2 regions of the Neobacillus sp. NRS-1170 genome follow, and region 1 is predicted to be linked to the other one. Evidence: riboswitches for the same ligand, from Rfam matches in the RefSeq annotation. Region 1 holds a riboswitch; the other holds the start of a gene.
What was found. A riboswitch is a leader RNA that binds a small molecule or an ion and turns the genes downstream of it on or off. The one in region 1 is predicted to bind FMN.

Region 1 (16,669 bases):
TGTATGCTTTTTTACATGGCCTTTACTGTATACAGTAAAGGCCTATTTTTATGGCATAAGGAGTATTTTGAAAAAATCTAACTTTAAGGGAGGAATTTTCATGGATTTAACGATTTTACTTGAGTATGGATGGGTATTATTGATTTTGGTTGCATTAGAGGGACTCTTAGCTGCCGACAATGCCTTGGTTTTGGCGATAATGGTAAAGCACTTGCCAGAAGAGAAGAGGAAGAAAGCATTATTTTACGGATTAGCAGGGGCGTTTGTGTTCCGTTTTGCTTCATTATTTGCGATTTCTTTCTTAGTCGATGTATGGCAGGTTCAAGCAATCGGTGCACTTTATTTATTGTTCATGGCTGGTAATCATATTTTCCGCAAGGTTGTAAAAAAGAAAGAGAATGAAAAGGATGGTAAGGTTCGTAAAGGCGGGGGCTTTTGGAGAACGGTCTTTATGGTGGAATTAGCGGATATTGCCTTCGCCGTTGATTCGATTCTTGCAGCGGTAGCGATGGCAGTTGTCCTTCCAGATACACCGCTTCCAGCAATTGGCGGACTTGATGGAGGAAAATTCCTGGTCATTTTTGCTGGCGGGATTATCGGATTAATCATTATGCGCTTCGCCGCAAATCAGTTTGTGAAGCTATTGGAAAAAAGGCCAGGTCTTGAAATTGCTGCTTTTACTATTGTCGGCTGGGTAGGCGTTAAGCTTGCTGTATATACTCTTTCACATCCCGAGCTTGCTATTTTAAATGAGGAATTTGCCCATTCAACTGCCTGGAAAATAAGCTTTTATATTGTATTAGCTGGTATTGCGGCAGCAGGCTGGTTTTTCTCGAAAGACAAGGAATCAAATCCGGTGAAAAAAGAACCAAAGGTTTCTTAAATGAGTGAAAGCAATTCCTCTATGAGGGGGATTGCTTTTTTACATTTTCTTCTTTTTCTGTTAAGGTGAAAATAAACTAGGGTGGAGGGAATTTTTTCATGATTTTAAGAGCCTATTTGATAATGGCTTTTATTGTTAGCGTTGTATGTATCATAGGCTTTAGTTTAATCTCCTTATTAATCAGCGACCAGAAAATAATCAGGTTTGATCGTTTGGTAATTCAGATGATTCAAGGACAAGAATCCCCTGGAATAACAAGCGTTATGAAGACGTTTACGTATATTGGTTCAGCAAACTTTGTTATCATTCTTAGTCTGTTGCTTATGTTTTTCCTTTATAAAGTACTCCATCATAGAATTGAACTTATTTTATTTATTACAGCCATCCTTGGTTCTGCTTGTATTAATGGGATTTTAAAGAATATTTTTCAGCGTGTCAGACCGGATTTGCACCGTTTGATTGAGATCGAGGGATACAGTTTTCCAAGCGGACATGCAATGAATGCTTTTACGGTTTATGGGATCATCACCTTTTTACTTTGGCGGCATATTCCGAATAAATGGGGAAGAAGTATTTTGATTGTCTTTAGTATTGTGATGATCCTTTCAATTGGTATTAGCCGCATTTATTTAGGGGTACATTATCCAAGTGATGTTATCGGCGGTTATTTTGCCAGTGGATTTTGGCTGGCAGTATTAATATGGTTTTTCCAATTTTACAAGGAAAAACGGTATAATAAGAAATATAAAAGCGAGATATGAGGTTGAGAACTGAAAGCTTCGCGGTTAAAAATTGGAGTGATACATATTATTAGAAATAGTATACCTAACTTATTTACACTGTTAAATTTATTTTGCGGTTTCTTGTCGGTGATGTATTCGGCACAAGGTGATTATAAAAATGCGGCCATCCTTATCTTAATAGGGATGATGCTGGATAGTATGGATGGTCGGATTGCGCGAATGCTGAGGGTCGAAAGTGAACTGGGGAAAGAGCTTGATTCATTGGCGGACATTGTCACCTTTGGTGTGGCACCTGCGATGATGGCATATTATTCCTATTTTTCTTATTTTGGGATACCAGGCATGGCGATTTCCGGTCTTTTCCCGTTATTCGGAGCTTATCGATTGGCAAGGTTTAATATTAATGCGGTGAAATCGTCACTTAAATATTTCACAGGTGTCCCGATAACCGCGGCAGGCGGTCTGTTGACATTGTTAACAACGTTTCAATGGAAGATGCCTGAAATTATCCTGCCTATTTCGTTTTTTGTCTTATGTTATTTAATGGTTAGTACGATTAAAATACCGAGTCTAAAGGATATCCCGCTGCCAAAATACGGGATCATCATCACGCTTTTCTTAGGATATGCCATTTATTTCGTGTTTAAAAAAGAACAGTACCGGTTTCCATACTTCATATATGTGGCGATTCCTTTATATGTCGCTTTTATCAGCTACCAGCTTGTAAGGACAAAACGAAAACGAAATCCAAAATAACAAAAGGGTGTCAGGCACCATTGTGAATATTTCAATGGTGCCTGATACCCTTTATTTTTACGTTTTTTCTTATTACATCCCGAAAGACATAACCCAAATCGAACCTGCAACTGTGATGACTGCGATGAAGAAGCCGTAAGCTACGTTGATTACCTGTGATTTTCCATCTTCGCCTTCGTTCATATGCATGAACATGTATAACTGAAGACCTGCTTGAATGACGGCAAGCGATCCAATAATCCAAAGTATAGTTTTAAAGGGAAGGGAGGTTTTGATGGCAACTCCTAGTGCTGCAAAGGTAAGCACCAGTGACATAATAAATCCGATTACATGTGTGACTGGAAATCCTTTATGATTTTTCTCCATCTTACGCCACCATCCTTGCTAAATAAACAAATGTAAAGATAAAGATCCACACAACGTCCAAGAAGTGCCAGTATAACCCGATGATAAATGTCTTTCTTGCAGTAACTGGCGTTAAACCTCTTCGGAAAATCTGAATGATGACCATAGTGGCCCAGCCAATCCCCATGGAAACGTGAAGCCCGTGTGTTCCTAGTAATACAAAGAAGCTTGATAAGAACGCACTAGTTTGCATTGTTGCGCCTTCATGGACATAATGAATGAATTCTGTTATTTCCATGAAAACAAACCCAGCCCCAAGTAAAAGAGTGATGATGAACCAAAGTAACAATCCATTACGGCTACCGCGGCGCATTTCATAGATTGCGAGACCGCAAGTGAAACTGCTCGTTAACAGAAGGATGGTTTCTACCATGACAACCTTAATTTCAAAAAGGTCCTTAGGGGTAGGCCCGCCAGCATAGCGGGCATTTAGAACAGAAAAGACAGCGAATAATGTTCCGAATAGGATGATTTCGGCACCAAGAAAAATCCAGAATCCCAAAATATTCATTCTGTTTTGTTCTGTTTGATATTCAAGCGGCAAAGCAGTATTGATGTTAGCTGACATGGTTGTTCACCCCTTTATTCACACTTCTCCATGCCTTTTCAGTTTTCTTGATTTCATCTTTATGAACGTGGAATCCATCATTATAATCGAATGACCGGATAATCAACCCAGCAAGGATTCCGACTGTTGCTACAAGAGCTGCAATCTTCCATTCGAAAACCAGGAAGAATCCGGTGATTCCAAAGACAACACCCATATAAAATGGCAGACCTGAATTGCTTGGCATATGGATTTCTTCTACTTCTTCATCTTTTAAGGTTAAACCTTCATTGTGCTTCTTCATATACCAGAAGGCATCGATTGATTTTACTTCTGGAAGTTTAGCAAAATTATAGAATTGAACTGGAGAAGCGGTAGCCCACTCAAGTGTACGTGCATCCCATGGATCGTTTGAGATATTACGGTCTGCATATCTTGCGCTCCAGTAAATGTTATAGCAAAGGGCACCAAAGCCAATCGCTAGAATAACGGCACCAATCGTTGATAATAGGAATAACGGAGCATAACCAGATTCAGCAGAATAGGTGTAAGAACGTCTAACAGCCCCATCTAATCCTAGGAAGAACATTGGCATAAACGTTAAGTTAAATCCAATTGTAAAGAACCAGAAATGAATTTTACCAATTTTTTCATTTAACATGTGTCCAAACATCTTAGGCCACCAGTAATAAAGACCGGCAAATACGGCAAATACTACACCCGGTATTAATACATAGTGGAAATGGGCCACAAGGAAAAGGGTATTATGGTACTGATAATCGGCTGCACCCATTGCCAGCATAACCCCGGTAACACCACCGATGACAAAGCATGGGATGAATGCAAGTGCCCAAAGCATCGCAGTTGTTAATTCAATTCGGCCTTTCCGCATCGTAAACAGCCAGTTAAACATTTTAACACCAGTTGGAATGGCAATCATCATCGTCGTAATGGAGAAGACTGAGTTTACTGCAGGTCCGGCACCCATCGTAAAGAAATGGTGAACCCAAACTAGCATACTTAAAAATGCAATACCGACGATTGAAAATACCATTGAATTATATCCAAACAACCTTTTACGTGAGAAGGTTGAGATAACTTCTGAGAACATCCCGAAAGCAGGGAGTACAACGATATATACTTCTGGGTGACCCCATAGCCAGAACAGGTTCGCCCACATCATATCCATTCCCCCGCCTGAGATCGTAAAGAAATGGGTACCGAAAATACGGTCAAAGGTCATCAACGCAAGAGCAACGGTAAAGATAGGGAATGATGCGACAATAATGACCGAAGCAATAAATGATGTCCAAGTGAACATTGGCATTCTCATTAATGTCATGCCTTTAGTTCTCATCTTTAAAATGGTAACAATAAAGTTAATACCTGTCATCAATGTCCCGATCCCAGCAATCTGCAGGGCAACCGCATAATAGTTATTACCAATCCCAGGCGTAAACTCTTTACCGGCAAGAGGGAAGTATGCCGTCCAGCCAGCATCTGGAGATCCGCCGACAACGAACGAAATATTAAATAGCATCGCACCGCTGAAGAACAGCCAAAAACTTAAGGCATTCAATTGCGGGAAGGCAACGTCACGAGCCCCAATTTGCAGCGGAACGACCACGTTCATTAAACCAATTAACAATGGCATTGCTGCGAACAAAATCATGATAACGCCATGAGTCGTAAAGATTTCATTATAATGTTGTGCATCTAAAAATTTCATTTCAGGGCGGGAGGTTTGTGCCTTCATTAACAGACCATCAACACCACCGCGGAAGAACATCAATACACCTGAAAGGATGTACATGATCCCAATTCGCTTATGGTCAACAGTTGTCAGCCATTCGCGCCACAGCCATTTCCATTTTTTTAAATAGGTTATACCAGCAACTATACCAACCATAGTTAAAACTATAGCAATCTGTGAACCTAGGATTAATGGGTTTCCTACAATGAAAAAGTCATGCCAATTAATTCCCATTGTGTTCACCTCCGTTAGAGTCATTCATTTCCGTGTTGTTTTCTTCATCTTTAAAAATCTTACCTTGAACTCCGTGAACCTTGTATAACTCAGGATTTGTATAAGTTTTCGAATTCATTTTCCCATGGTCGACCCATGCTAAGTGGGTGCCAGTAAATGTTTCACGTCCTAAGTGAGTTGGTTTTAAAAGCTCATTGTATTTTTTCTCTGTAAGCTTAGGAGCGTTTGTTTTTACTTCTTTAACCCATTTTTCAAAGTCTTTAGAGGATTTTGCTTCAACAGTAAATTCCATATCGGCATATCCCTTCCCGTTAAAGTTCGTATTTCTTCCTAAAAATTCACCAGGATTATCAGCAGTCAAATAAAGCTCTGTTTCCATTTTGTTCATCGTATATTTTTGACCGCCAAGTGCAGGAACCCAAAAGGATTGCATAGTTCCAGCAGAGGTTAATTTAAACTTAACCGGTGTCCCAGCGGGAATGTTAACATAGTTCACAGTTTCAATGCCTTGCTCAGGATAGCTGAAGATCCATTTCCAATCAGCTGAAGTGACATTGATGGTAATTGGCTTTTTATCTTCATAGCCTGCAGGCACTTTTTCTAGTTTATAAATGGTATTTACAGTAGGGATTGTTAAAGCAATAACAATCAAAATCGGGATGGCAGTCCAAATGATCTCTAATTTTGTACTGCCGTGCTCTTCAGGTGGCACGTAGTCTTTATTCTTTGGTGTAGCACGGTACTTCCAAACAATGTACCCGAATAATCCGAAAACAACGACAACCACAATCAGCATTAAAACGAGTGACCAGTTTATCAAACCAAGAATGTCTCTGGCAGCAGGACCTTTTGGGTCGAATACCACCATTTTGTTGCAGCCACTTAATAATAAGACAGGCAGGAAAGCCAACAGGGGGATTAAATAGCCCTTTTTAAACATTGTAAAGCTCCTCTCAGGCAAATTGTTCATTTTTTCACAATCCTTACGTGAATTCATTCACAAACTTCAATAGGATAACTCCGTTTTTAAAAAAATTCAAGCAAAAAATCCAATTAAACTAATTATTATTTTAGATTAATTTTCGGATTAAGTTTCCTCTTTCACAATATTACCAAGATGTCTATGATGATAATATAGGTTTTTAAAAAAAGTTGTGACAAATTTGTTAAGGATTTAAAATGCTAATCATGGAATAGTTTGGAAATATAATTCCACAGCTTTAATCATTGTTGAAAAATGGCTTAAAATTGTCTATTTTAGAATAATAATGAGATAATGTTAATACTACATAGAAAGAGGAGACAGGTACGATGAAAGTCAAAATTAATCGAATTGCAGCCAAAGCATTGAAAAAAATGATGGATGTGGAAGAAGCAGAAGGAAAAATGTTCCGCGTATACGTCACCAGTATTCATGGAGATCATGCGCACTATGATTTAATGCTTGATACGCCAACTGAAAAGGATGAAGTTGTTAGAACCGATAAGGATATTGATTTTATACTCGATAAAAACGATGAGTACTTGGATGGCGTATGGATTCAATACTTCCAAGTGCCAAAAGAGGAATGGGTCATTACCAATCCATCAAAAGGCAGCCATCACCATCATCATTAAAAAAATTGCTTGGTGCTAAACCGATTTTTGCCATTAATGAGGTCTTAATTAAGGACATTTTGGATGAAAACAAGACCAATTTTGTCCTTAAGAGGCCTTAAATTCAGCCCGCCTAAAAAAATGCTCACCTAAAAAAATTCCCCCAAAAAACGCTTTAGTCTTATTTTCAAAAATATTGAAATTGTTCATAATTTTTACATATAATCCTATTATTGCTACTTTTGAACAAAGGAGAATGGTATGATTCGGCGCTTCTTTTCTTATTATTTACCCCACAAAAGGCTATTTATTTTAGATTTTAGCAGTGCAGTGGTGGTTGCAGTATTAGAATTAGCATTTCCGCTCGCAGTCAAGTGGTTTATTGACGTACTGCTGCCTGGAGGAGATTGGCCGTCCATTGTTTCGGTTAGTATTGGATTATTCCTGCTTTACTTATTAAGTACATTTCTGCAATTTGTCGTCAATTATTGGGGGCATAAGCTTGGGATTAATATTGAAACGGATATGAGGCAAGAACTGTTTGAGCATGTACAGAAGCAGTCGTTTCGCTTTTTTGACAATACCAAAACCGGGCATTTAATGAGCCGGATAACAAATGACTTATTTGATCTCGGAGAACTTGCCCATCACGGGCCTGAAGATGTCTTTATTGCGGTTATGACGTTCATCGGGGCATTCTGGATTATGCTTACCATAAACGTTAAGCTGGCCCTCGTTTCTATTTTAGTTCTTCCATTATTAATCTTACTTGTGATTGTTTGTAATTTGAAAATGAACAAGGCGTGGGGGCAAATGTATTCAAGCATCGCTGATGTTAATGCCCGCGTCGAGGATAGTGTTTCTGGAAGCCGTGTCGTTCAATCGTTTACAAATGAAGAATTTGAGATTGCTAGATTTAGAAAAAATAATCAACGATACCGCGCTGCTAAGCTTGGGGGATACCGAGTTATGTCCTTCAGTTTATCAGGCATTTACATGATGACAAGACTAATTACGATTATCGTTTTAGTTTACGGTGCGTGGTTAAGCTTTTCAGGACAGCTTTCCTACGGGGAACTGGTAGGATTTGTACTCTATGTTAATGTCCTTTTTAATCCAATTGATAAAATTAGCGCAATAATGGAACTGTACCCAAAAGGAATGGCTGGATTTAAACGGTTTATCGAGTTAATCGATGATGAGCCGGATGTAAAAGATACAGAAGGCGCCGTTAGAGTTTCTGCACTTAATGGCAAAATTACCTTTAATGAGGTTTCATTTCGCTATGACATGCAAAAACCCGTGCTAGAAAAAATAAATCTAAATATATTTGCTGGCGAGACTGTTGCCTTTGTCGGTCCATCTGGCGCAGGGAAAACAACAATTTGCTCGCTGATTCCCAGATTTTATGATGTTAACAGCGGCGCTATTTTCATCGATGGACTTGATATTCGGAATATGACAAAAAAATCATTGCGGTCACAAATTGGCATTGTTCAACAAGATGTATTTCTTTTTACAGGAACACTCAGGGAAAATATTGCGTATGGAAAACATGAGGCAACCGATAAGGAAATCGTAGAAGCGGCCCGCCGCGCCCATCTTGAAAAATTTATTGCTTCCCTTCCAGATGGATACGAAACACAAATTGGGGAAAGAGGTTTAAAGCTTTCCGGTGGTCAAAAACAACGAATTGCCATTGCTAGGATGTTCCTGAAAAACCCGCCAATTTTAATATTGGATGAAGCAACTTCTGCACTTGATACAGAAACGGAATTGGTAATTCAAGAAGCCTTGACAGAACTCGCGCAAAATCGAACGACATTAATCATTGCCCATAGGCTGGCAACGATCCGAAATGCCGACAGAATCATCGTCGTGACCGAGGACGGCATAGCAGAAGAGGGCCGTCATGATGAACTGATTGAGCAGGGAGGAATTTTTGCCAATCTCCACCGTGTGCAATACCAGCAATAATTTGAAACTGCAAATTAATCACAGTCAGGCTATCGAAAAACTCTCGATAGCCTTTTATTTTATTTGTGTCCTTTAGTAATTCACCGTGTTAATTTGTTATATTATTAGTAATAAATTTTATAGTTTTTAACATGTCTGTTGATTGGCTCTCCAGGCACTTCGCTTTCCGAGGGCGTTGTCGGGGAGCCTCCTCGTCGCTGCGCTCCTGCGGGGTCTCCCCTGCCCCGTAATCCCGCAGGAGTCTTAGTGCCTTCCGCGCCAATCAACAGAGTGTTTTTTAATGGGAAAAATGCTTTATAAATTTTAAAAGGAGAAAATTTAGCGCAGCTATGCAGTTTAAAAGAACTGAAAGGTTTCGAAACTGCCGGTAAAGGGGATTAAAGCATGTATGAGAACAGGCCCTCCCTACTAAGCTTGTCAAAAATATAAAATAAGTTGCAACTCATTTAGCCAGAAAGAATAGGTGTGTTGCAATAATTTTGGTTGAAATCAACAGGACTATTTGCAGGGACAATCAATAAATTTGGAATTTAGTTTCTGATAAAATCGCAGTTTTTTTCTTATTCATACAGTCAAGAAATTTTGATTTTTATTCATAAAAAGTGTTTACTTAAACAATGAAAACATTTGAAAGGGGAAAGTTATTTCGAAATGGATACTGACATTAAACTGATTGCTCTGGATATGGACGGGACACTATTAAACAACAAAGGAAAAATTTCAGAAGAGAATAGGCAGGCAATTAAGGAAGCACAAGAAAAGGGCATTTTTGTAGTTCTAAGCACAGGCCGTTCTTTGCTCACCAGCAGGGAACACGCTGACGCTCTTGAACTCACATCCTATTTGGTTACTGTAAATGGCAGCGAAATATGGGATGAAAAACGCGAAATAGTTGAAAGAAATCTTGTTAAATCGGAGCTTATCGAGTGGATGTGGGAGTTATCTAAACAGCATAAAACAAAATTCTGGGCAATCAGCACCGAACGCAATTGGCATGATGATATGCCTGAGGATTTACATACTAAGGAATGGTTAAAATTTGGCTTTAATATCGAGGATGATGCAACAAGAGAGCTGATTAAAAAAGAATTACAGGCTAAAGGGGAGTTCGAACTAAGCAATTCCACCTTAAAAAACATCGAGGTAAATCCATCGGGAATCAATAAAGCAAAAGGACTCAAAATTGTCTGCGAACGCCTAGGGATACAAATGAATCAAGTGATGGCAGTCGGGGATAGTCTAAATGATATGGCGATGATTACAGAGGCCGGACTTGGGGTGGCAATGGGTAATGCCCAGGAGACGGTCAAACAGGCTGCTGATTGGATTACATCAACAAATGAAGAGGATGGAGTTGCCAAAGCCATTCGCAAATGGGTGCTTAAATAAGAAAATTTTCATGTTTTGGAATAAAGATTGTATAGGAAGAAAAAGGATTGGTAAAAATAATCAAGCAAGTATAATTTGCAAAAAAATGTTATGGCTACATGCTAGGAGGCTACAAAGAAATGGAAACAGGTAGAGTAAAATGGTTTAACGGTGAAAAAGGTTTTGGATTCATTGAGCGCGAAGGCGGCGATGATGTATTCGTTCACTTCTCAGCAATTCAAGGTGAAGGCTACAAAACCTTAGATGAAGGTCAAGAGGTTACGTTTGAAATCGAAAATGGACAACGTGGACCACAAGCGGTTAACGTCCGTAAATCATAAGTAACATTAAAAAAACAGACTCAGGTTACTGAGTCTGTTTTTTTAATGTATTAGCCTTTCATTATACTCCCATTTTTCTGCGTGAGTTGCTTACTTTTTTCGTTTGCTGGCTTGTTAGTTTTTTCGTCGCTTGAGAACCGCTCATATTCCCACTTCCAGCGGCTGCCTTGCTCTTTTTGTTTTCTAGCTGCTGTTTCATAGCTTCTTGTAAGCTAATTTTCTTTTTTTGTGTTTCAGCCGGATTTACTTGATTGGATTCTGACATAATTGCCTCCTAAAATAGATGATAAATACAGTATAATCTATTTTTTTACATATTAAAATTTTATATATACAAATTTTTTGGATGTTCTTCCTTAATTTTGGAATAACGTCCTTTCTTTTTAATCCTATGTAATAGTGTGTGTACATGTTTAATAATTGATATTAAATATTAAATTATAATAATTACAAATTAATATTGATTTTAATAAAATTTATATTATAATTTAGTCAATGGTTCAAAAATTGTTTACGAGGTGATCAAATGAGTAATGAAAACAAACACTTAACAACAGGAACTGGAGCACCAGTTGGTGATAATCAAAATTCAATGACAGCAGGGTCACGGGGACCAACATTAATCCAAGATGTTCATCTCCTTGAAAAATTGGCCCATTTTAACCGGGAGCGTGTACCTGAGCGTGTTGTTCATGCAAAAGGGGCTGGTGCGCATGGTTATTTTGAAGTGACAAATGATATGTCAAAATATACAAAGGCTAAGCTATTTAACGGTGTTGGAAAGAGAACACCTATGTTTATCCGTTTCTCAACCGTTGCTGGTGAGTTAGGTTCTGCAGATACCGTTCGTGATCCCCGCAGCTTTGCGGTGAAGTTTTATACAGAAGAAGGTAATTACGACCTTGTTGGAAATAACACACCTATTTTCTTTATTCGTGATGCGATTAAATTCCCAGATTTTATCCATACACAAAAAAGAGATCCAAAAACCCACTTGAAAAATCCAAATGCAGTTTGGGATTTCTGGTCATTGTCACCTGAATCGCTGCACCAGGTCACATATTTAATGGGAGACCGCGGACTTCCAGCAACCTTAAGACATATGAATGGCTACGGCAGTCATACCTTTAAGTGGGTCACTGCTGAAGGTGAAGCAGTTTGGGTGAAATATCACTTTAAGACAGAGCAAGGCGTTAAAAACATGGCAGCTGATGTTGCAGGTAAAATAGCAGGCGAGAATCCTGATTATCATACTGAAGACCTATTTAATGCGATTGAAAAAGGCGACTTCCCTGCTTGGAGATTGCATGTTCAAATTATGCCATTTGAAGATGCCTATAAATACCGCTTTGACCCATTTGATGTGACAAAGATTTTGTCTCACAAGGATTATCCGCTGATTGAGGTAGGACGCATGGTGCTTAATCGCAATCCTGAGAACTATTTTGCAGAAGTGGAGCAGGCAACCTTCTCGCCTGGAACAATGGTACCAGGAATCGAGGCATCACCAGATAAAATGCTTCAAGGGCGCTTATTCGCTTATTCCGATGCCCATCGTTACCGCGTTGGCTCGAACCACAATCTATTGCCGATTAACCGTCCAAAGGTTGAAGTGAATAACTATCAACGTGACGGTGCGATGCGTTCCGACAACAATGGCGGAGGTTCCATTTATTATGAACCGAACAGCTTTAGCGGACCAAAGGAAGCACCAGAACAAAAGCAAACGGCCTTTCAGGTTACAGGTGCAGCTGAACAGGCAGCATATGATCAAAACGATCATTACACTCAAGCTGGGGATCTTTATCGACTAATGTCTGCGGATGAGCGGACACGTTTAGTAGAAACAATCGTTGGGGCGATGAAGCCTGTCGAAAGAGATGATATTAAGCTCCGTCAAATCCAGCATTTCTACAAAGCTGACCCGGAGTATGGCGAGCGGATAGCAAAAGGGCTAAATCTGGCCATTCCCCAGGAAGTTAAATTTATCTATTAAACTATTAAGACCGTTCAGTTACTGAGCGGTCTTTTACATTAAAAATATCTAAAAAATTCAACAAAATACGACAGTATTTTCCTTTTTCTCCTATTAAACTTATTGATAAAGTCAGGGGGGGAGAGAATTGCTTAAATATAAAATCTTGGTCATCATGTTGATTTTTATAGGTGGTCAAGTACTATTACACTCAACGGCCTATGGCAAACAATACATAACCTACGAAAAAAAATCGTTTTTCAATTTTTATGCGGATAAGCTTTTTGAAAGAATTAATAAACAAATTCATTCCATGGATAGGGAGCCTTCCTATTATGATCAACTTTTGGCTCTCCAGCAAACACCCTATAATATCTCCGTTAAACAGAAGGTAGCTTCAACAGTCATAGAGGAACCAATTCGGTTAACGTTTGCAGGGGATGCGATGTTTGATTGGTCAGTAAAGCAAACAGTAAAACAAAAAGGAGCGGATTATCCTTTCGTATATATTAAAACGGAACTTGCTTCCAGTGATTTAAGCGTAGTCAATCTAGAGACATCCATTACCACCGGAGGGACTAAGCAAGGGAAACAATATACTTTTCGTTCAGACCCAATTGCGTTATCAGGATTAAAGAACGCGGGGTTTCAACTCGTTAGTCTGGCCAACAATCATTCGCTTGATTTTGGGCTACAAGGGTTTACGGATACAGTCTTCAATTTAAAGCAATATCAATTGGATTATGTCGGCGGTGGTTTGAACAAAGACGAAGCGTATGCAGCCAAATCCTACAGCATAAAAGGGAAAATAGTTAAAATACTGGCTTTCTCAAAGGTTCTGCCTGATTTTAGCTGGGTAGCGACAACTTCAAAACCTGGTCTAGCGAATGGTTATGATATCAGTCTGATCAATCGGACCATTCAAACAGAAAAAGTGGACGCCGATTATTTATTCGTGTTTATCCACTGGGGCATTGAAACGAAGCGCACTCCTGAACCCTTCCAGCGAGAATGGGCAAAGTTAATGATTGATGCAGGTGCGGACGGGGTCATTGGAAGTCATCCACATGTGCTGCAAGGCTTTGAATATTATAAAGACAAACCGATTGCCTATTCGCTCGGAAATTTCCTTTTTCCAAACTATATAAAAGGGAATGCAGCGCAAACGGGTGTATTACACTTGGATATAAAGAATGAAAAAATTGGGATGACGTTTGTGCCTTATCGTATCTCTAACGATCAAATTGTAAAACAAAATGATCGGGAACAACTTACAGTTTGGAATGAACTCCAACGAATTTCCTTCGGTGATTTGCAAATTCAAGATGGGATGATTAAAGACCCGGCTAGCGTTGCTATAGCAGGAGACTAGTGAAGCAGAGGTAATTTATTTACCTCTGTTTTTTATGTGATTAATTTACAATTTACTGGAAAAAATACAGGTAATTAGAATGTGAAGGAGCAGTCATGTGAATCTGAACGTGATGTATGGGGCCATTTTTATTTTTTCAGCAATAAAATGGGGTGATTGGAAAAATTGGGGGACCTATTACCCTACCTTTCTTTTCTTGATGGTTGGGGATTTGGTGTATCAGTTTTTATTTTTTAAACATAGCATGTGGGAATATGTTCCGATTGGAAGCGATAAATTATGGGCAAAGCACACACATATTGCTTTCTTAGTTATGTTAATAAAATATCCTGTGACAATCAGTATTTTTCTCGGCCATATGCCTAAGGCGGTTTGGAAAAAAATGCTTCATATCCTCGCTTGGACTCTTGTCTATACGATAAATGAATACACAGATCTGAAATTAGGAGCCATGGTCCATAAAAACGGCTGGAATTTATGGTGGTCTGCATTTTTTAGCTTTGTTATGTTTTCTGTTTTGGCTGTCCACTATAAAAAACCATGGTTAGCTTGGATCCTATCAGCGATATATGCTACTTTCCTATGGAATATATTTAATATTTCACAAAATATTTTGAAATAACTTCTTTCGCGCGCAACCTAGGACAACATAGGTTGTTTTTTTAATGGAAATTTTAATGAAATATTATATTAACCGAATTATTAAGGAGGGATTTGAGTACTAAATTTAGAATATTAATAATATGATGATTTTAAGGGGGGGATTTGCTTGGGAATCCAAGTTGTAGAAAAAGAAGAGATAAAAGTAGTTGGAATTTCTTGGAGTGGAACTTATTCAGAAGCTGAGCTCATTCCGAGTCTATTTAAAGAGATGGAGAATCGTTTAAGCGAAGTTCCCCATCAAACGGAAGAACCAGTGTTGATTGCGCCGTTTCATAGCAGGGAAACGGAGTTTACCTATTATGTCGCGAAACCTGTAGAAAAAATTGAAGCCATCCCAGAAGGCATGGTGGGATTTACTATCCCGCGAAAAAACTATGTCGTTGGTGTCCATAAGGGCAGACCCGAAGAAGTTAAGAATACATATCTTCAAATGTTCGAATGGATGAAGGAATATGGCTATGAACAGGATCATTATGCTTTAAGTTTAGAAGTCTATAAAGAAGAACATAAACAACAAAATGCGAATGGTGATCTCCATTTTGAAATCTTATTACCTGTGAAAACATATTAAAATAATATGACATTCCAGAATTTTTCTGAAAATAGGAGTCCTTTCCCTTTACTCTTTTATTAAAGTATACTACTATAGAAAGTATATTTTAATAATTCCTTCGGGGTAAGGTGAAATTCCTAACCGGCGGTGATGAAGCGATGCTTCTTAGTCCGTGACCCGGTTAACGTACTCGTTAAACGGTGGATCTGGTGAAATTCCAGGGCCGACAGTTAAAGTCTGGATGGGAGAAGGAAAAAACAGGATTATGAAAATGGCAAAAATTGCCTATTTCTAAGCCTTACTTTCCTATTGTCTTTATTTTACCCTGAAGAGAAAATTCTTCAGGGTTTTTTGTATTCCTTAATAAAGGAGAAGAAAAAATGTTTACCGGAATTATTGAAGAAATTGGGTCAATCTTAAATATTCAGAGGACAGGAGAATCGTTTGTATTAACCATTGACGCGAAAAGAATTCTTGAAGACGTCCATCTTGGTGATAGTATTGCTGTTAATGGTGTATGTCTGACTGTGACCTCCTTCTCGGGAAATCGCTTTACTGTTGATGTAATGCCGGAAACCGTTAGGGCTTCGAGTTTAAATATGGTTAAACGTGGTTCTAAAGTCAACCTTGAAAGAGCAATGGCTGCTGGAGGAAGGTTTGGTGGTCACTTCGTTTCAGGGCATATTGATGGAACAGGAATCATTAAAAGCAAAAAAGCATTAGAAAATGCCGTATATTATGAAATTGATACAGACCCCGAATTATTAAGATATATCATTGTAAGAGGATCTATAGCAGTTGATGGGACTAGCCTTACCGTTTTTGCAGTTTCCGAAAATAGCTTTACCTTATCTTTAATCCCGCATACCCTTGGTGAAAGTATATTAGGGCAAAAAGACTCTGGTGATATCGTTAATTTGGAATGCGATATGATTGGCAAATACGTGGGGCATTTTATGAATAATCTTGGAAAAAATAATCAGAACAAAAGTAGTGGAGGGATTTCCGCTAAATTTTTAGAAGAAAACGGCTTTTATTAAAAGGAGTGATTATCCGTGTTTGATACCATTGAAGCAGCAATTTCCGATTTAAAAGAGGGAAAAGTGATCATTGTTTGTGATGACGAGGGTCGGGAAAATGAAGGAGATTTTTTGTCCCTTGCTGAATATGCGACACCAGATGTCATCAATCTTATGGCTATCCATGGAAGAGGCCTTATATGTGTTCCAATTGACCAAGAACTGGCACAAAAGCTGGAACTTGATCCGATGGTTTCAAAAAACACGGACCCGCATGGAACCGCCTTTACCGTAAGCATTGACCATAAATTTTCAACTACAGGAATTTCAGCATTTGAACGTTCAGCAACGATCCTAAGCATGATTGATCCAGAATCAAATCCAGAAGATTTTAAAAGACCGGGGCACATTTTTCCACTTGTCGCAAGAAATGGCGGAGTTCTTAAGCGAACAGGACATACCGAAGCGGCCGTAGACCTAGCCA
Region 2 (16,669 bases), on a different contig from region 1:
ACAGAAAAATCATAAACGGAAAAATAATAAACAGCCAATGTTCTTGTGAAATTAAAATAAAATCATAGAATCCATGGAGAATGAAAGGCAGTAGAAGCGAAAGGAAAATCCACTTTGCTTTGTTTCCATCCGTAAACTTCGCCTTACCAAGATAAAAGCCCATAATAACCCCGAACAATGCATGACTTGATACCGGCAATAATGCTCTGGTCATCGCATGTTCAATCCCATTTGCGATTAGATAGAAAATATTTTCTACTGTCGCAAAACCAAGAGAAACGGAAACGGCATATACGATTCCATCGAATGGCTCATCAAACTCAACATGCTGGTAGATAGCATAAAAAAGGATAAACCACTTAAAAAATTCCTCCAGCAGGCCGGTGTTTAGAAATGCATCTAATAGATGGGATTGAAGCAGGTTTTCAGTTTCAAGAACATGCTGAATAAACATAATCGGAAACACCAATAAGGCTCCGTACAAAAATGTCCGAAGTACAAAGGAAATTGGCTCTGGCTCATATTCATCTTTTAAATAAAAATAACTAAGTAAGGCCAGTCCGGGGGCAATCCCGGCAGATAATATCCCCAGCATGTTAAACCTCTCTTTTCCAATCCGTTTTCTTAATGGTACCATGGAAACAATATAAAGAAAATGATAGTTTCCTTCCACTTCATCTAGAAAGATTGTCTAAATCATTTAAAAGTTTATATTTTCTAAGCCGCTTGCAAGGGCAACAGCCAATTTGATTCTTGCCTTTTTAGAATCATTGTCACTTCCTAAAATTACCCCTTTTTTATAGAGGTCATAGGCACTGCCTTCGTAATCATAGGTTGTGTAAACAGAACCCTCTTCTGCACTGGTTGTAATCACCAATTTAATTCCCTGCTTAATTGCCATTTCAATTTCATCCATCATTTGAGGAGCCACCTGGCCGCGGCCGACACCTTCAAGAACAATTCCTTTTACCCCTGCATCACGTGCGGCTTTAATAAATTTCCCATCTGCACCAATATAGCATTTAATCAATTCAACTTGAGGGATTGCAGTCTGTATCTCATAATATTCTCTTTTAATCGGCTTTTGAAAGACATGGACTTGATCATTATCAATAATGCCAAGATATCCAAAACCAAAGGCATTAAAACCTTGAATATTTGAAGCGTGTTCTTTTTTTACATAGCGGGCAGCGAATATCCTTTCATTAAAGACAACAACTGCCCCAGCTTCATGCAGGTCAGTAGAGCAGGCTGAGTAAATGGCATGTCGTAAATTAATATAAACATCGCTCCCTAAATCTTCAGGAGAACGTTGAGAGCCTGTGACCACCACAGGACGATGGTCTTTTATCGTTAAATCAAGGAAATAAGCGGTCTCTTCCATCGTATCAGTTCCGTGTGTCACTACAACACCTGCAACTGTCTCATCTTTAAAATAGTCCACTATTTTGTTTTTTAATGTAGTTAGATCTTCAAATGTAATATGAATGCTCGCTTTTTGAAAAACAGATTCTACTATGACTTCAATGTCTTTTGGTAAATTACACATCGCAGCAAGTTCTTCCCCGGTAAGGGCACCTGAAGCAAGTTTTCCAGAATCCTTATTTGGTTTACTAGCGATTGTTCCTCCAGTTGTTAATAAAACAACCTTTTTCATCATCTCAATCACCCTTCAGCTTCTTTTTCTATAATGGAGTGTGCAATTTGTCCGCCATGGAACCTGCCATTTTCGATAAATATTTCATTCGCATTGTTTCCGGCAGCAATTACCCCCGCTATATAGATACCCTCCACATTGGTCTCCATGGTTTCAGGATTAAATAGCGGTCTGCCTGATTCTGAATCAATTTTCACACCCATCGTTTTTAAAAATTGATGATCGGGATGATAACCGGTCATCGCAAAAACAAAATCGTTACTAATTGTTTTTTCAACACCGTCTATATTATATATAACTTGCGCCTCGGTTATAGCCTTAACATTTGCGTTAAATTCCATTAATATAGTCCCTGTACGAACCAATGCTTCAAATTCCGGGAGAATCCACGGCTTAATGCTGGGAGAATATTCTTTTCCTCGATAGAGTACGGTCACTCTCGCCCCTGCCTTCACCAATTCCAGTGCAGCATCCACGCTTGAATTTTTCCCGCCGATTACACATACATCTTTGTCAAAATACGGATGTGCTTCTTTAAAATAATGTTTAACTTTAGACAAGTCTTCCCCAGGGACATTCATGTAATTCGGATGATCATAATAACCTGTTGCAATAATTACATAATGGGCACAGTAGCTATTTTTATCCGTAATGACATGAAATAAATCATCTTGCTTTGATACTTTATTTACCTTCTCGAATGAGTTTATCCGGAGCTCCTTCCGTCTTGCGACTTCCCGATAATAGACAAGTGCCTGATTTCGTTTAGGTTTGTAGGTATCTGTAAAAAAAGGTACATCACCAATTTCTAATTTTTCACTGGTACTAAAAAAGGTTTGATGGGTCGGATAATGATATATGGAATTAACTACATTCCCTTTTTCTATAATTAATGGCTTTTTTCCGATTTCTTGAAGAGAAATAGCTGCTGCAAGCCCGCAAGGTCCGCCGCCAACAATGATTATGTCTTCTATTTGCACTTTAGGTACACTCCTTAATAAATACATAAACTGTGTTAAACTTGGCTGTTGATTTGCGCTCCAGGCGCAAGCGGTTCGCGGAGTCTCGCCCCTTCCGCTCAAATCAACAGGGTTTCAAAATCAGTTATATCCTTTAACATAACCGAAACTAAAAAAACTCCTATCGTTTAATGATAGGAGTTTTTTCGTTTTTTTTCAATGTTTAGCCTTTAAATCCAGCCTCTGAAGCGGCTTGCTTCAGCCATCTTTCTAACCCCAACCATATAAGCAGCAAGGCGCATGTCTACACGTCGGGTTTGAGCAGTGTCATAAATATTTTTAAATGATTTAACCATTACTTTTTCAAGCTTTTCTTCCACTTCTTCTTCTGACCAGTAGTAGCCTTGGTTATTTTGTACCCACTCGAAATAAGATACCGTAACCCCGCCAGCAGATGCTAAAACGTCTGGAACAAGAAGAACACCACGTTCTGTTAAAATTTCTGTTGCCTCTAAAGTAGTTGGGCCGTTAGCCGCCTCTACAACGATACTTGCACGAATGTTATGAGCGTTCTCAGCAGTAATTTGATTTTCAATTGCCGCAGGGACAAGAATGTCACACTCAAGTTCTAGTAATTCTTTATTTGAAATTGTGTTATTAAATAATTTTGTTACTGTTCCAAAGCTGTCTCTTCTATCTAATAGATAATCAATATCTAGACCATTTGAATCGTATAATGCACCGTAAGCATCCGAAATCCCTACAACCTTCGCCCCTGCGTCATGCATGAATTTTGATAAATAGCTTCCGGCATTTCCAAAACCTTGGACGACTACTCTTGCACCCTCGATTTGAATTCCTTTCTTTTGGGCTGCTTCACGAATACAGATGGTTACACCCTTTGCAGTAGCAGATTCACGACCATGTGATCCGCCGAGAACAAGCGGCTTACCAGTGATGAAGCCTGGAGAGTTAAATTCATCGATTCGGCTGTATTCATCCATCATCCAAGCCATAATTTGCGAATTGGTAAATACGTCTGGAGCAGGAATATCCTTCGTAGGTCCTACAATTTGACTGATAGCTCGTACGTATCCACGGCTAAGTCTTTCAAGCTCTCTAAAAGACATATCACGAGGATCGCAGATGATACCACCTTTTCCCCCTCCGTATGGAAGGTCGACAATTCCACATTTTAAACTCATCCAAATTGAAAGTGCTTTCACTTCTGTCTCTGTTACTCCTGGGTGGAAGCGAATTCCGCCTTTTGTAGGCCCAACTGCATCATTATGCTGTGCACGGTAGCCAGTAAATATTTTTATTGAACCGTCATCCATTCTAATTGGAATTTTTACTGTCATCATACGTAACGGCTCTTTCAAGAGCTCGTATACCTCTTCAGGATAACCTAACTTTTCAAGGGCCTTATGAATCACAGTCTGTGTTGATTTTAACACATCATGATTTTCCTCTTGATTAGTCTTTTCATTTGCATTTTCGGCTACCATTTGTAATCCTCCTAGAAATTGCTTTTACGAATGTTGTCCGCTTTCAGACACAAGTATACACCTTTAAATGATTTATGCAAGAAAAAAAACATAGTTTTCTACATTAATTCGATATTATGTAAACGCTGCCATCCATGATTAATTTAATGATTTATGGATAGCATTTGTCCAATAGGTTTACTTCATCCATTTTTTATATTTTAAAAAAATGAAGAATAGTCTCCACCGCTTTATTTTCGATAATCTTTTTTCCATATTCCATAAGTACAAATGGACTAATGATTGAAGCATTGCCAAATTCCGAAAATATACAAGCCACTTGTTCGTTTTTTGTAGATTCTAATTTTTCCATTAAAAGGTAATAGTGGTTGTTCATAAAATATAGGCTACCGCCAAATATATTCATGTAGGATAATCTTTGGGTAAGACTAATTATGTCTTCAAATTCCTCAAACTCATATATTAGGTCATCAAATCCTCCGACCCTTACTTGCATTTCAATAAATCCATCGTATAGTATCTCTTCATCTTCTTCTGCTTCATTTACAGTAATGATCATAATCATCCCCTGTGCCTGAAGGGAGAATATTTCCACTGCCACAGACCCCTGTATATCTACATCAAATTCCTCACTTGCTTCCTCAAGCATATCATGAAAAAGCTGATTCCATTTGCTTGAATCCTTCCAAATATCTTCCTTGGAAAGTCCCCTATCAATTAAATCATCAGAGGTTAAAAAAATTTTAATTTTATTGGCTGTTAAGCGTTCTAAGCGCATGATTTTGCCCCCTGCTGTGACATCACTCTTGTTTGTAGTGTATGCCTCAGGGCTTTGTTTGTGAATTGTCTACATCACCTTATCCGGGGCAGGGCCATTTCTAAGGGTAATAAGATGGCATTCTGCAGGGGCGCCTAACCTTAAGGGCAGCATAGTTGTTCCATATCCATTACTAATTAAAAGGGTTGTATTTTTAAGTCTTGTCAGCCTTCCTCGTTTATAGGGACTATAACCGAAAATATGAATCTGACCTCCATGGGTATGTCCGCTTAATACTAAACGTATTTCATGCTCCGGAAGAATTTTGTTTGTTATATTAGGATAATGGCTTGCCAAAATTTTAAAACTATTTTCCTCTGCATCTAACAGTGCTAACTCAAGGCGGTCACGATTTTGGTTAAAGTCATCCACTCCAAGCAAACATAATTTTTCTCCTTGATTCGATTCAAAGGTAACAGAAGTATTGTCTAACACTTTAATACCATGGTCCATAAAGATAGCATCTAATTCATGGTAGTCAACCTCATAGTCATTGTTTCCCCAAACAAAGTAAACGGGTCCAATTTGTTTTAATTTGTTTAAATTGGTTTTCACTCTCTCAAAGGGGACTCCCTTCTCTGTTAAATCTCCCCCTATGATGACAATATCAGCCTTCCCTTTAACATTATTAAGGATGGTTTGCGAGATTGTTCTTCTATGTATATCTGAAATAAAAAAGATCTTTACCTCTCCAAACATGGCCGGAAAGTCCGGAAAATAAATATCCTGTTCCTTGACTTTATTTTGAAAAGCTTGATTTAGCATATATAAAAGCAAAAGTATGCCGCCTAAAATCAAAGCAACTAATATAATAATCATTCTGTTTGTTCCCCTTTTATTTTTCTATAGAAATCATACCATAAAGAAAACTCAAACTAAAAAAAAGGAGTGTTTCTTCCCAGCCAATATAAAAAAGAAGGAAAAACACGATTCCAAAACCACAATATTCCAATAACATTAGGATACTCCAAGACATTTGCTTCCTCCATGCTTTTATCGTCTTATTAATAATCCCTTTTATTACTCCTCCATTGATTAAAATTCCAATGAATAAAGCAATTGCAGCTGCGAAGAATTGTAATGGATTTATGACAATTCCGACAAAAAAGTCAGCAAGTACATAAGGATGTGGTATTGAAATCCATTTAATCACTAAATATCCACTGAAAAAAGCAAAAACAAATTGAACTAACCTCATAAACATAAAAACCCCCTCCCATAAAAATATATGAGAAGGAGTCTTTTTTTTTCCTTTATTTGAGTTTAATCATCCTCTTGAATACTTAAAATTCGGAAGCCATGCTCTTCTAGTTTCTTTATAAAGCGGTCCATATTGTTTTTCTTTTCAACCTTCATCACAATTCTACGAACGAGTCTGTCTGTTTCATCAAAAGTTACAAGTGATATGATATGCTCGTGAAATTGGTGAGCTATTTCAGAGAGGCGGGCAATCCGTCCCTCAGTTTCAACAGATGTAAAGGCAATTCTAACACCTGGGCGGTTTACACCAAATGCGCTTTCGAATGAACTTAATACATCGGACCGTGTAACAACCCCGAGAAATTGATGATTTGAATCAACAACTGCTAATAATGGAAAATCCTTTAAATCAAGGAGTGTCTTTTCAAATAATTCAGAGCCCTCTAAAAACTTTTCTTGGTGAGTGGCTATATCTTTTACTACCGTTAAATTTAAATATTCATCCTTTGGTTTATTCGATAGGAAATAATTTTCATAGATGCTGTATCTTGTGACTACACCTGCATATTGCTCTCCTTGTAAGACCGGTAACCCATCTATTTGATGTTTTTCAAGACTTTCCAAAGCCTGTTTAAGGGTTACATCTGCTTGTACAGTAAAGCATTCATGCTTTGGTATCATAATATTTTTCACGAACAATTTCCATCACCTCAAAGTTATATTCCTACTTATATTATACTTCTACAAGACAATGAAAAACCCTTTCATATATTAAAGTTTTATGTCATGTTTTGATAAAAATTTCATATATTTAAATGATATTGAAAAAATAGGGAGGGCCACAATGCACACTCATCAAAAGGTCTATCATCCGTATGCGAGTCCATTTGACCCCTGCAAGCCGATACTTGAAAAAACCTATTCCACTCCACCTCATTTATATATTGGATTCCAGCCGCCAAATCTTCCGCAATTTTCCCCGCTTGAGGCATTGAGAGCAGGCACACTTTGGAAGGATTTTTATGACCCGTATTACAATGCTTTTGAGAAAGCGGGAGGGGGACTGACGACTTGAAACAGGTTCCTGCCGAATATTATCAATTGATGGAACAGCTTCAAGCTGTTGACTTCGTCTTGGTTGAGCTAACCCTATACTTAGATACTCATAACGATGATTTTGAGGCAATTAACCAATTTAATCATTATGTGAGGGAAAGGAAGAGACTCAAAAAAGCATTTGAAAGTCAATTTGGCCCTTTGCAGCAGTTTGGCAACAGTTACTCCGGACATCCTTGGAACTGGGACGATAGTCCATGGCCATGGCAGGTTTAATTTAGAGGGAGGGATTACATTAAATGTGGATTTACGAAAAGAAGCTCCAATATCCCGTACGAGTCAGTACCTGTAATCCGACTTTAGCAAAATACTTAATTGAACAATATGGAGGTGCTGATGGAGAGCTTGCCGCAGCATTACGATATTTAAACCAGAGGTATACCATACCTGATAAAGTAATTGGTCTTTTGACAGATATCGGTACTGAAGAGTTTGCCCATCTCGAAATGATTGCCACAATGGTGTATAAATTAACAAAAGATGCTACCCCTGAGCAATTGAAGGCAGCGGGATTAGGGGATCATTATGCTGACCATGACAGTGCACTATATTACCATAATGCTGCAGGCTCACCCTTTACTGCTACCTATATTACTGCCAAAGGTGACCCTATTGCTGATTTATATGAAGATATAGCAGCAGAAGAAAAAGCCAGGGCAACGTACCAATGGTTGATTAACATTAGTGATGATCCAGATATTAATGATAGTCTTCGCTTTTTACGTGAACGTGAGATTATCCATTCACAGCGCTTCCGTGAAGCAGTGGAAATTTTAAAAGAGGAACGTGGAAAAAAGAAGATTTTCTAATGGATAAAAGAAGCAGATCGCTCTGCTTCTATTTCTTTTCATGATAAAGGTTTATATCATAATTTTTTTTCATAATCTCAAATACTAAATGACGGTTTTTCCATTCCTCTTCTTTTTTCCAGTAGTCCTTGCTGCGGTCAACAATTTCACATCTTAGTTCATGATATTCCTTTTCTGCTTTATCCTTCTTCTCTTTTAGCAAATTCATGGCTCCATACATTCCAACAGAAAAAACCAAGAAGGTAAAGTTTTTAGAATCATTGACAAAAGCAGAAAACATTGCAGCAAAAGAATACGAATAAACACTGGCAACGGTAATATATAAATAAAGGAAGAATAATGCAGCCAATATGATTGTTCCCCAAATTGATAGTTTATGCCAGTTTTTAAATTTGTCAAACTTCTCTTTTCTTTTCCTCACATTTTCAAGTGCCTGCTTTGTGGCTTGATCCGTATTTTCAAGTAATTGGATTGAAGAATCCATTTTATCAGCCTCCATTTCTCCGTATATAAATATGAACTTGTCCGCTAGTTTATGTTTTTTTAATTTAAAGCTCAGAAAAACTCGGTTGTTGATTTGTGCTCCAATCAACAGTGTTAAAAATTAACAATGGCATTTAACACAGCCAAATTAAAAAACCAATCTAATGATAGATCGGTTATTTATTCAATGGTATTTTTAGTACTTGGCCTGCATCGATTTTATCACCTTGAAAATGGTTAGCATGTCTGATAATGTTCATGCCTGATTGAGACTTATAGTATTCCATCGCAATATGATATAAGGTTTCTTTCGGCTGAACCGTGTGGTAAACGATTTTACTTTGCTTTTTGGGTGCGGGTGGTTGGTACTTCTTTGTTTCTTGTATTGGCTGACTATTTTTATCTCCTGACTTATTTGAATCGATGTTGACAGGTCCTGGAGCTGTGGAAATTTCTTTTGTACTATTCTCTTCAGTATTAGCTGCTTCGGTTTTTACTTCGTTACTTTCCATCTGTTGCTCATCGACCTGTTTATTTTTCTCTTCGATTTCTGTTTTTTCTAGATTAATAGTTTCATAGCCTACAGAATCCCCAGATGTCTTAACGGTACTGTTTATTTTCTTACCATCTAGATACGATATCACGCTGAAAATAATGACAGGTAAAAGGATAAAGATAAGAACCAATAGTCGAATAACCGGGTATTTAAACTTCCATTTTGTTTTCTTCTTTTTTTGCCGGTGCAGCTGCTCTCTTGGCGGCAAATCACCTGATTCATCAATTTTTTCATTAATTTTTTGTATCCGCTGTTTTAACCTTTCAGCTTGATCACGATATGGTTCCTCTTTATTCACGTAGAAACTCCTTTCTCGTCGTCATTACCTGGTGAACGTCTAAATTTTATATATACACCCAAAAGGAAATCGATGATAAAATGCATGACAATCGTAACGGCTAAATTATCTGTCCACTCAAATATCATACCGATTAAAAAACTAAGGACGACTATATTTAAAAATAAAAACCAATTAAAAAGATATCGATAATGGATAATGGCAAAAATAATACTGGCCAGTATGAGACCTACTTTTGTTTGGATGATCCCACGAAATAACAATTCCTCACTAAAAGCGACAATTGCTGCAATGATGAAGATATGAATAATATTTCTATGTTTAAAAATTCTTTCATTTAATCCACCGTCATCATAAAAGGAGGATGGGAGACAGTTCATTAAGATTATATCGATCATCACAACAGCTGCTCCTGATGGTATCCCTATTAGGAAAATATTAAAGTCCTTAAAGTGCAAATTATCCATATAGTCGAAATGATCAAAGAAAATAAACCCTAATATGAATGAAATGACTAAAAGGATGATTTGCGTCATATAGAGGTGAAGAAGCAACTCTTTGTTAGTTAAGTTTTTTATCAATTCATTATACTTCTTTTTCATTCGCTCAACTCATTCTTCATTAATATTTTTCCAAGATACTCCATCCAAGATAGTTCGTTTGTTGTCGTTTTCGACTGGTCGATTGAAGAATGATAATCTTTCAGCTGTAGCCCGCATTGATCGCAGCACGGAATCACCTTTTTGGTGAATTCATCATCAAAGTAATCCAAAATAAATTCCCTTCTACATACATTTGATTCCACCCATGCTTTCATTTGATATATATTGTTCATTTTCGCAGTTAGCCTTTTCTTTAGAAATAACTGAATGGTTTTCTGAAGTTCTACTTGGCTGTCTTGTGGTGCATCATTAATCAAATCCTTAAGGATACGCCATTGAATTTCATTAAAACCGCCTAGCTCTCTTAAATGATTATTCAATTGGAGCTTTCCATCCATATAATCTTCTTCCTGCTCTAATTTAGAAAACAGCCAATCAATTTGCTCCTCTGATGGAAGTTCCCCCTCTGCCAATTGAATCGGAAGGTACTCGTCCCCGGGGGAGTATAATAAAATGGCGATGCTAAGTTCTCCATCTCGGCCTGCTCTTCCAATTTCCTGAAGATAGGATTCTATTTGCATAGGCAGATGATAGTGGATGATAAATCGGATATTTTCTTTATTTACACCCATTCCAAATGCACTAGTAGCACAGATGACATCCAACTGCCCGTGAATAAATTGCTGTTGGATTAATACCCTAGTATCCGGATCCTGTCCCCCGTGATAGGCCATGGTTCGGCAAATCCCTTTTTCCGCTAATAAAGAAGCCATTTGCTCCGCTGATTTTTTACTGGAAAAATAAATTATTCCGGGTTTCTGCAGTTTAGAAACCAACTCAACTACCCGATAATGTTTATTATTGTAATCCGCTATTTTCTCCACCTTAAAAGCAATATTGGGACGATCTATGGTTGATTCCACTTTTCTACAATTTTCAATACCGAGTGATTGAATTATATCGTTCCGAACTTGCTTTGTTGCTGTTGCAGTGAGAGCAAGTGTCAAAGGATCTCCCAAATGTTGGCGAATATCGCCCAGTTTCGAATAATCAGGTCGAAAATCATATCCCCATTGTGAAATACAATGGGCTTCATCTACGACGAATAAGGAAATGGACAGCTCACCAAGCTTTCGTATAATAAAAGGAACACTTAACATTTCCGGTGATATAAAGATAAATTTATATTTTTTTAACTGGCGAAGGACACTATTTTTTTCCTCTTGTGTAAGAAACGAATTCAATGCAACCACTCTTTTTTCACCAAAGCGCTTAAATTGCTCTACTTGATCCTGCATTAGGGAAAGGAGAGGAGAAATAATTAATATGTGTCCTTTTAGAATAAGCCCAGGAAGCTGATAGCATAAGGACTTTCCTGTCCCAGTAGGAAGCATGGCGAAAGTATGCGTTCCTGCTAAAATAGAAGTGATTACTTCCTTTTGTCCTATCTTGAATGAGTCATAGCCAAAATGTTTTTTTAATAGAATCTCTAACTCCATTATCGCTCACCATACTTCGCCAATACTAATCTTATTTGAAAGTAGCTGGCCATTTTCACTTTGTCCCTTATTAACTTAAGCTGCCGCGATTTAGTTTGCCGTGAAATTTCCAGAATTGTGTCCTGCAGATTTTTTTCTACATAGTCATCAATTGAAAAATCATTAATATGTAAGGCAAATTCTACAAAGTGGTCCTCAATTGTACTTAATTTTAAATGCCTTATGTCTGCAATAATCTCAGGGGAATACCCTTGAGTTAATAGGTTCCATGTTTTTCTGGATGAAATTGTTAATTCATTATTTTGTTTTAAATCCCTCATAAGCAACGATAATAATGGAAAGTGCTTTGGTTCTCGATTAATCTTTTGCAGCAAGTAATGGATAATATTGATAAATTCAATATTATAATCGTGAATATCCATATTCAGCCTCATAGCTGTCTGCTCAGAAGTTAACCCAATTTGTTGATACCCTGTCAATCGGAAAATTAGAACAGAAGGATCGGTATTGTTGGCTTCTTTAAAACTATCTACCAGCTCGGAATAAAGCATGCTTCCCATTTTCTGCCTGGGTACTTGGACTTCTTTTATGATTGTTTTCAACCAAAAATGAACATCTTTGTTTTTTTGTATGGGGATATATTGGGTCTCATGGTACACAAAGTTTGAAGCTACTTGGACTAACAAAGATAATCTTTCCCAAAAATTCATTGTAAATGGGTGATAATCCCAACCATTCAGAAAGCTGGGCATCTTATTGTCATTTAAATTTACCTCTCCATCTGGAGTAAGGATGAATCGCTGCTCCCCACAATTGTGAATCCACTTTTTTTCAACCATATTGTGAATAATATTTTCGAAGGATTCTCGAGTTAGAGTATCATATATCCCAAATAAATGTTTCAGTGAAAATAAATGTGCATCTTGAATCGTTTGTGATGATTTTTTCCCATTTAAAAGGTGATAGATGGAATAAATCGTCCTTTCCCTATTTAATTTCTTTAAACAATTTAGAAGAATCGATTCAATTTGTTTCATCAAGGGCCCCACACTTTTCTGATGTTATTAGACAAATTACCCATTTTTTCTATCTTATTTTAACATGAAATGACAGATCTTGTTGCTCAAAATTATGCTAAAGTAACATAACCAAATCAACAAACCGGGTTATATAAAAGCAACTTTCTATTGAAAAGTTACTCGTACAGTTTTACAATAGATATGAGTAATGCATTTCCATATAATATGGATGAATTTTGTTATATTACTGGGAGGTTTTTTTTCATGGCAAAGTACACAATTGTTGACAAGGAAACTTGTATCGCATGTGGCGCATGCGGCGCAGCAGCACCAGATATCTACGATTACGATGATGAAGGCATTGCATTCGTAACTCTTGACGATAATGAAGGAATCGTTGAAATTCCTGATGTATTAGTTGATGACATGATGGATGCATTTGAAGGCTGCCCAACAGATTCCATTAAGGTTGCTGACGAACCATTTGATGGCAATCCAACTAAATTTGAATAATATTTTGTCAAAAAAATATTGTTAAGCTGCTAACCCTCTTCTGAATTTGAAGAGGGTTTTTCATTTTGCAATAAACAAAAGGCAACCACATTAATTGGTTGCCTTTTGTTTATTATACACTTTTTATTACGGATAATTTATTTATCCATGTTTGCAGTCGAATGAATAATAACATAAAGATGGATGACATAATCACACCTTTAATAATATTAAATGGAAGGATTGCAGGTACAACTATGTTACGCATGTCAGGATATTTCAAAAGGGCTGTATATGCTGGAAGAATGACAAAGTAATTGGCAATACTCATGATCACGGCCATCGTAATTGTCCCAAGAACTAATGCAATGGTCATTCCCTTACGTGTTTTCATTTTGGTATATAAATAATAGGTTGGCAAAATAAATGAGATTCCCGCGAGAAAATTAGCAATATGGCCAACAGGTATTCCTGTTGGACTACCGGTCGCTAAATAATTGAGTACAACTTTGATAAATTCGACAACAATTCCTGCAATTGGCCCAAAAATTAATGCTGCAATTAACGCTGGGATGTCACTGAAATCAACTAATAAGAAATTTTGGAAAAACGGCAGCGGAAAGTTTAATAGCATTAGTAGATAGGCAATACTGCTTAGCATTGCAATTGAAACCATGGCCTTTACATTTGTTTTCTTCATTACTTTCATCTTCCTCTCTCCTTTTTTGATCCATCACCTTAGGAAGAGAGGTTCAGCATACAGATGCCCTGTAAATAATAAACCCCCCAAGTAAAAAATACTTGAGGGAGTACAAAGGCACACTTAATAAACGTTCTAAAAACCATTATTTTTTGAACGCTTGCAGAACCTCCATCTTCTCCCATCCAGACTATACTGTCGGCTTTGGAATCGCACCAAATCCTGCCTAAAAGGCTCGCGGGCTTAAGAGTATACTCTAATACCGCCGATCGGGAATTTCACCCTGCCCCGAAGATAGATCGATATGAAATTATAAAATTATTATACTTGAGAAATGGTAATTTGTTAAGTAAAAAAATTAAACCCGTAAACAATATCATTTACGGGTCACGTACTCCTTTATTCGACAAATAATATTTGTTTCGGTTTAATCACATCAGAATGCAAATGATTAATATCCTTTAATCTCTTGACAGACATATTGCTTTTTTTAGAGATCGAGTACAGGGTATCTCCTTGTTGAACGACATATTTATTAGCTTTTATGTGTATTGAACGGCCTTTAGTTGAACTTTTAACATGTGTGCTAGCTTCAAGGACATCATATCCGCTAGAAGCAACTCCGCCTTGTACAAACTCACCCACATCCGCTTTTCCTAAAAGCCTTTCAGGGTCGATTGCATATTTCTTATCATATCTCCATTCTAATTCATGTGTTTCAAAATGGAGATGTGTTCCTGTGGCTTGTCCCGTTTTCCCCATTTTTCCAACGACGTCACCTTGTTTTATGTTTTGGTTAACATAAACATTACGTCGAGTTAAATGTGCATAAACAGTAACAACCTTACTTGGGTGTTTAATAAACACGACATTTCCGTATGTATTGGAAAAATATGATTTGATGACAATTCCGTCATCAACCGCCAGAACTGGCGTATCGATTTTCCCAGCAATATCTATCCCTTTATGTTTTCCCTGCCTTGTTCCGTATGTATCGGAAATGACTCCATCTGCGGGCCAAATCCAATGTTCCTGTAATTCCTTCATTTTTTCCAAACTTGCAGCTTGTGAATGTTTCCCTCCTAAAAACAATAAACTGACACAAAGTGCCATAATAATGGCAATCAAAAACCTCTTTATGTAGTCACGCATTCTAATCCTTTTCCTCCTTAAATCTTCTACTCACATCCACCATATGTTTCCAGTTTCTAGTTTAGAACTTAAACTAAATAGGTAATAGACCCTGAGCATACTTGTTATAATTTGGAGACATCAACTATTTTATGCATAAATAAAGGCTTTTTTCGTAAACTTTGTTGCTTTTGGTACTTAATAATGTTCATTTACTAAGTTTTTGGGCAATTTTTGCAAATGTTCTTACGAAAAAAGCCTAAATAAAAAAAATCAACCCATTATAGGTTGATTTACAATTTATTGGATATTGCGCAAATTTGGAGCAATTGGCACTTTATTTTCCTTTGATAAATCAAAGGGTCCTATATGTGTTAACGGGGAATTCTTAACAACAATTTTCTCAACCCCAAAATCCTTAGCGGTTAACATCAGAGCCTCAAATGAATATAATGTCAGTTGATTATCTTTTAAAGTAGAATCGCCTTTAATAGAAAGAGATAAAGTTTTGTCCGAAATGGTCACATCATAAATCTGTAATGATGGCTGCAGCGAACTTTTCAAACCATTTTCAGGTTGATCTACCCTCATTGCCTCTAAGGCAGCTCCAAAATCTTTATAGCTATTTTTGGTTGGAGTTAAGTAGGGCAATTTACTGCCAACAGGATAATAAAACAAAAAAGCATGATTTTTCTCGATTACAATATCCTGTTCCTGCCTGCTTCCGTAATTACCTAATTCTATACCTGGTTCTCCATTTGTTGTGAACCTTATCTTTCTAAGGTTACTATTTGATGCTATATCTTTTTGTAATACATTAATAAAATTTGTTTCATTGGTTGATCCTTGTCCGTATAGGTGGTTTGAAGGAACGTCAACATTAACGCTATTATTATTTTGGTCTAGCTCCAATGTCGCATTTAACGGGTAAAATTCACTTAATCCCCATTCTTCTTCTTTTAGAGAAGCCATATTTTCTGCAAAAACAGTCAGCCAGGATTTATTGCCTGCGTCTGAAACAATAGTAGAAACAGGAATAAGAATCTGTGCTTGTTGGTCAGGTATCCAATAGGTTAACACCTTACCATTACCCACTTCATCATCATAAATCGCAGATTTCATGACTTCAGTACTTAAAAGCTTTGCCTCTTTGGTTCCGGAGTTTACCCCCTCCTTTGAGGTTGATTCCTCCTTATTCATAGCAATTCCAGCATCTTTATTAGCTGTGGTTTGCTCCAAGGACCTTTTTTCTTGAGCTTGATCAAAGGAATTATTTGTTCGATTCATTAAGTTAGGAACTAAAATAAGAAAAAGAAGCATGGCCGCTGCAGTTGCGATACCTGGTAATAACCATGGTATCAATTTGCGCTTTTTTATAGAAAGATTCTGGTAAATGTCACGAGGATTGCGATGATCTTGTATTTTGGGCATTTGCCTTAATAGTTCCTCGAGCTGCTTATCGCTCCACTCTGACTTTCTCACTATTTAATCCCTCCTTTTCATAAAACATTTCCATGTGCTTCTTTAAAACTTTTAAGGATCGATGCTGTGTGGTTTTTACTTTACTTTCTGTCCATCCCAAGGTTTTTGCTGTTTCAGCAATGGATAAATCATGTAAATACCTTAAAATGATTACCGCTCGTTGATCCATCGTGCAATATTCTAAGCATTTGTAAATCCATTTAATCTCTTCCTTTTGGACAGTTATCTCCTCTGGAATAGGATAGTCATCCTTAACTTGATTGGATGACCAATCAAATTTTTCGAAAATTCTTTCCTTCCATCCCTTTTGCTTCCGAAAAAAGTCAATAGCCACATTACGG

Region 2: another riboswitch for FMN. It lies ahead of ACIFOT_RS05025 (ECF transporter S component); the one in region 1 lies ahead of ribE (riboflavin synthase).

What each region holds. Positions count from the first base shown of each region.
Region 1 is NZ_JBITPF010000006.1:95,079-111,747, forward strand. Features, by position in the region: gene ACIFOT_RS01865 (TerC family protein) at 101-883, shown strand; gene ACIFOT_RS01870 (phosphatase PAP2 family protein) at 982-1,644, shown strand; gene pssA (CDP-diacylglycerol--serine O-phosphatidyltransferase) at 1,681-2,382, shown strand; gene qoxD (cytochrome aa3 quinol oxidase subunit IV) at 2,455-2,748, opposite strand; gene qoxC (cytochrome aa3 quinol oxidase subunit III) at 2,750-3,355, opposite strand; gene qoxB (cytochrome aa3 quinol oxidase subunit I) at 3,345-5,321, opposite strand; gene qoxA (cytochrome aa3 quinol oxidase subunit II) at 5,311-6,261, opposite strand; gene ACIFOT_RS01900 (iron-sulfur cluster assembly accessory protein) at 6,633-6,938, shown strand; gene ACIFOT_RS01905 (ABC transporter ATP-binding protein) at 7,179-8,894, shown strand; gene ACIFOT_RS01910 (Cof-type HAD-IIB family hydrolase) at 9,546-10,283, shown strand; gene ACIFOT_RS01915 (cold-shock protein) at 10,403-10,603, shown strand; gene ACIFOT_RS01920 (hypothetical protein) at 10,665-10,868, opposite strand; gene katA (catalase KatA) at 11,130-12,599, shown strand; gene ACIFOT_RS01930 (CapA family protein) at 12,727-13,950, shown strand; gene ACIFOT_RS01935 (CBO0543 family protein) at 14,048-14,572, shown strand; gene ACIFOT_RS01940 (GyrI-like domain-containing protein) at 14,720-15,184, shown strand; FMN riboswitch at 15,277-15,423, shown strand; gene ribE (riboflavin synthase) at 15,547-16,206, shown strand; partial or broken gene ribB (3,4-dihydroxy-2-butanone-4-phosphate synthase) at 16,222-16,669, shown strand, end outside.
Region 2 is NZ_JBITPF010000013.1:11,066-27,734, reverse strand. Features, by position in the region: gene prsW (glutamic-type intramembrane protease PrsW) at 1-595, opposite strand, end outside; gene ACIFOT_RS05105 (asparaginase) at 701-1,657, opposite strand; gene ACIFOT_RS05100 (YpdA family putative bacillithiol disulfide reductase) at 1,666-2,637, opposite strand; gene ACIFOT_RS05095 (Glu/Leu/Phe/Val family dehydrogenase) at 2,847-4,124, opposite strand; gene ACIFOT_RS05090 (genetic competence negative regulator) at 4,318-4,902, opposite strand; gene ACIFOT_RS05085 (metallophosphoesterase) at 4,972-5,760, opposite strand; gene ACIFOT_RS05080 (hypothetical protein) at 5,777-6,145, opposite strand; gene ACIFOT_RS05075 (CBS domain-containing protein) at 6,205-6,840, opposite strand; gene ACIFOT_RS05070 (spore coat associated protein CotJA) at 6,986-7,216, shown strand; gene ACIFOT_RS05065 (spore coat protein CotJB) at 7,213-7,473, shown strand; gene cotJC (spore coat protein CotJC) at 7,497-8,066, shown strand; gene ACIFOT_RS05055 (YpbF family protein) at 8,095-8,550, opposite strand; gene ACIFOT_RS05050 (LysM peptidoglycan-binding domain-containing protein) at 8,726-9,403, opposite strand; gene ACIFOT_RS05045 (CPBP family intramembrane glutamic endopeptidase) at 9,400-10,005, opposite strand; gene ACIFOT_RS05040 (RecQ family ATP-dependent DNA helicase) at 10,002-11,504, opposite strand; gene ACIFOT_RS05035 (helix-turn-helix domain-containing protein) at 11,504-12,541, opposite strand; gene ACIFOT_RS05030 (ferredoxin) at 12,788-13,036, shown strand; gene ACIFOT_RS05025 (ECF transporter S component) at 13,149-13,715, opposite strand; FMN riboswitch at 13,885-14,015, opposite strand; gene ACIFOT_RS05020 (peptidoglycan DD-metalloendopeptidase family protein) at 14,115-14,867, opposite strand; gene ACIFOT_RS05015 (negative regulator of sigma-X activity) at 15,147-16,328, opposite strand; gene sigX (RNA polymerase sigma factor SigX) at 16,303-16,669, opposite strand, start outside.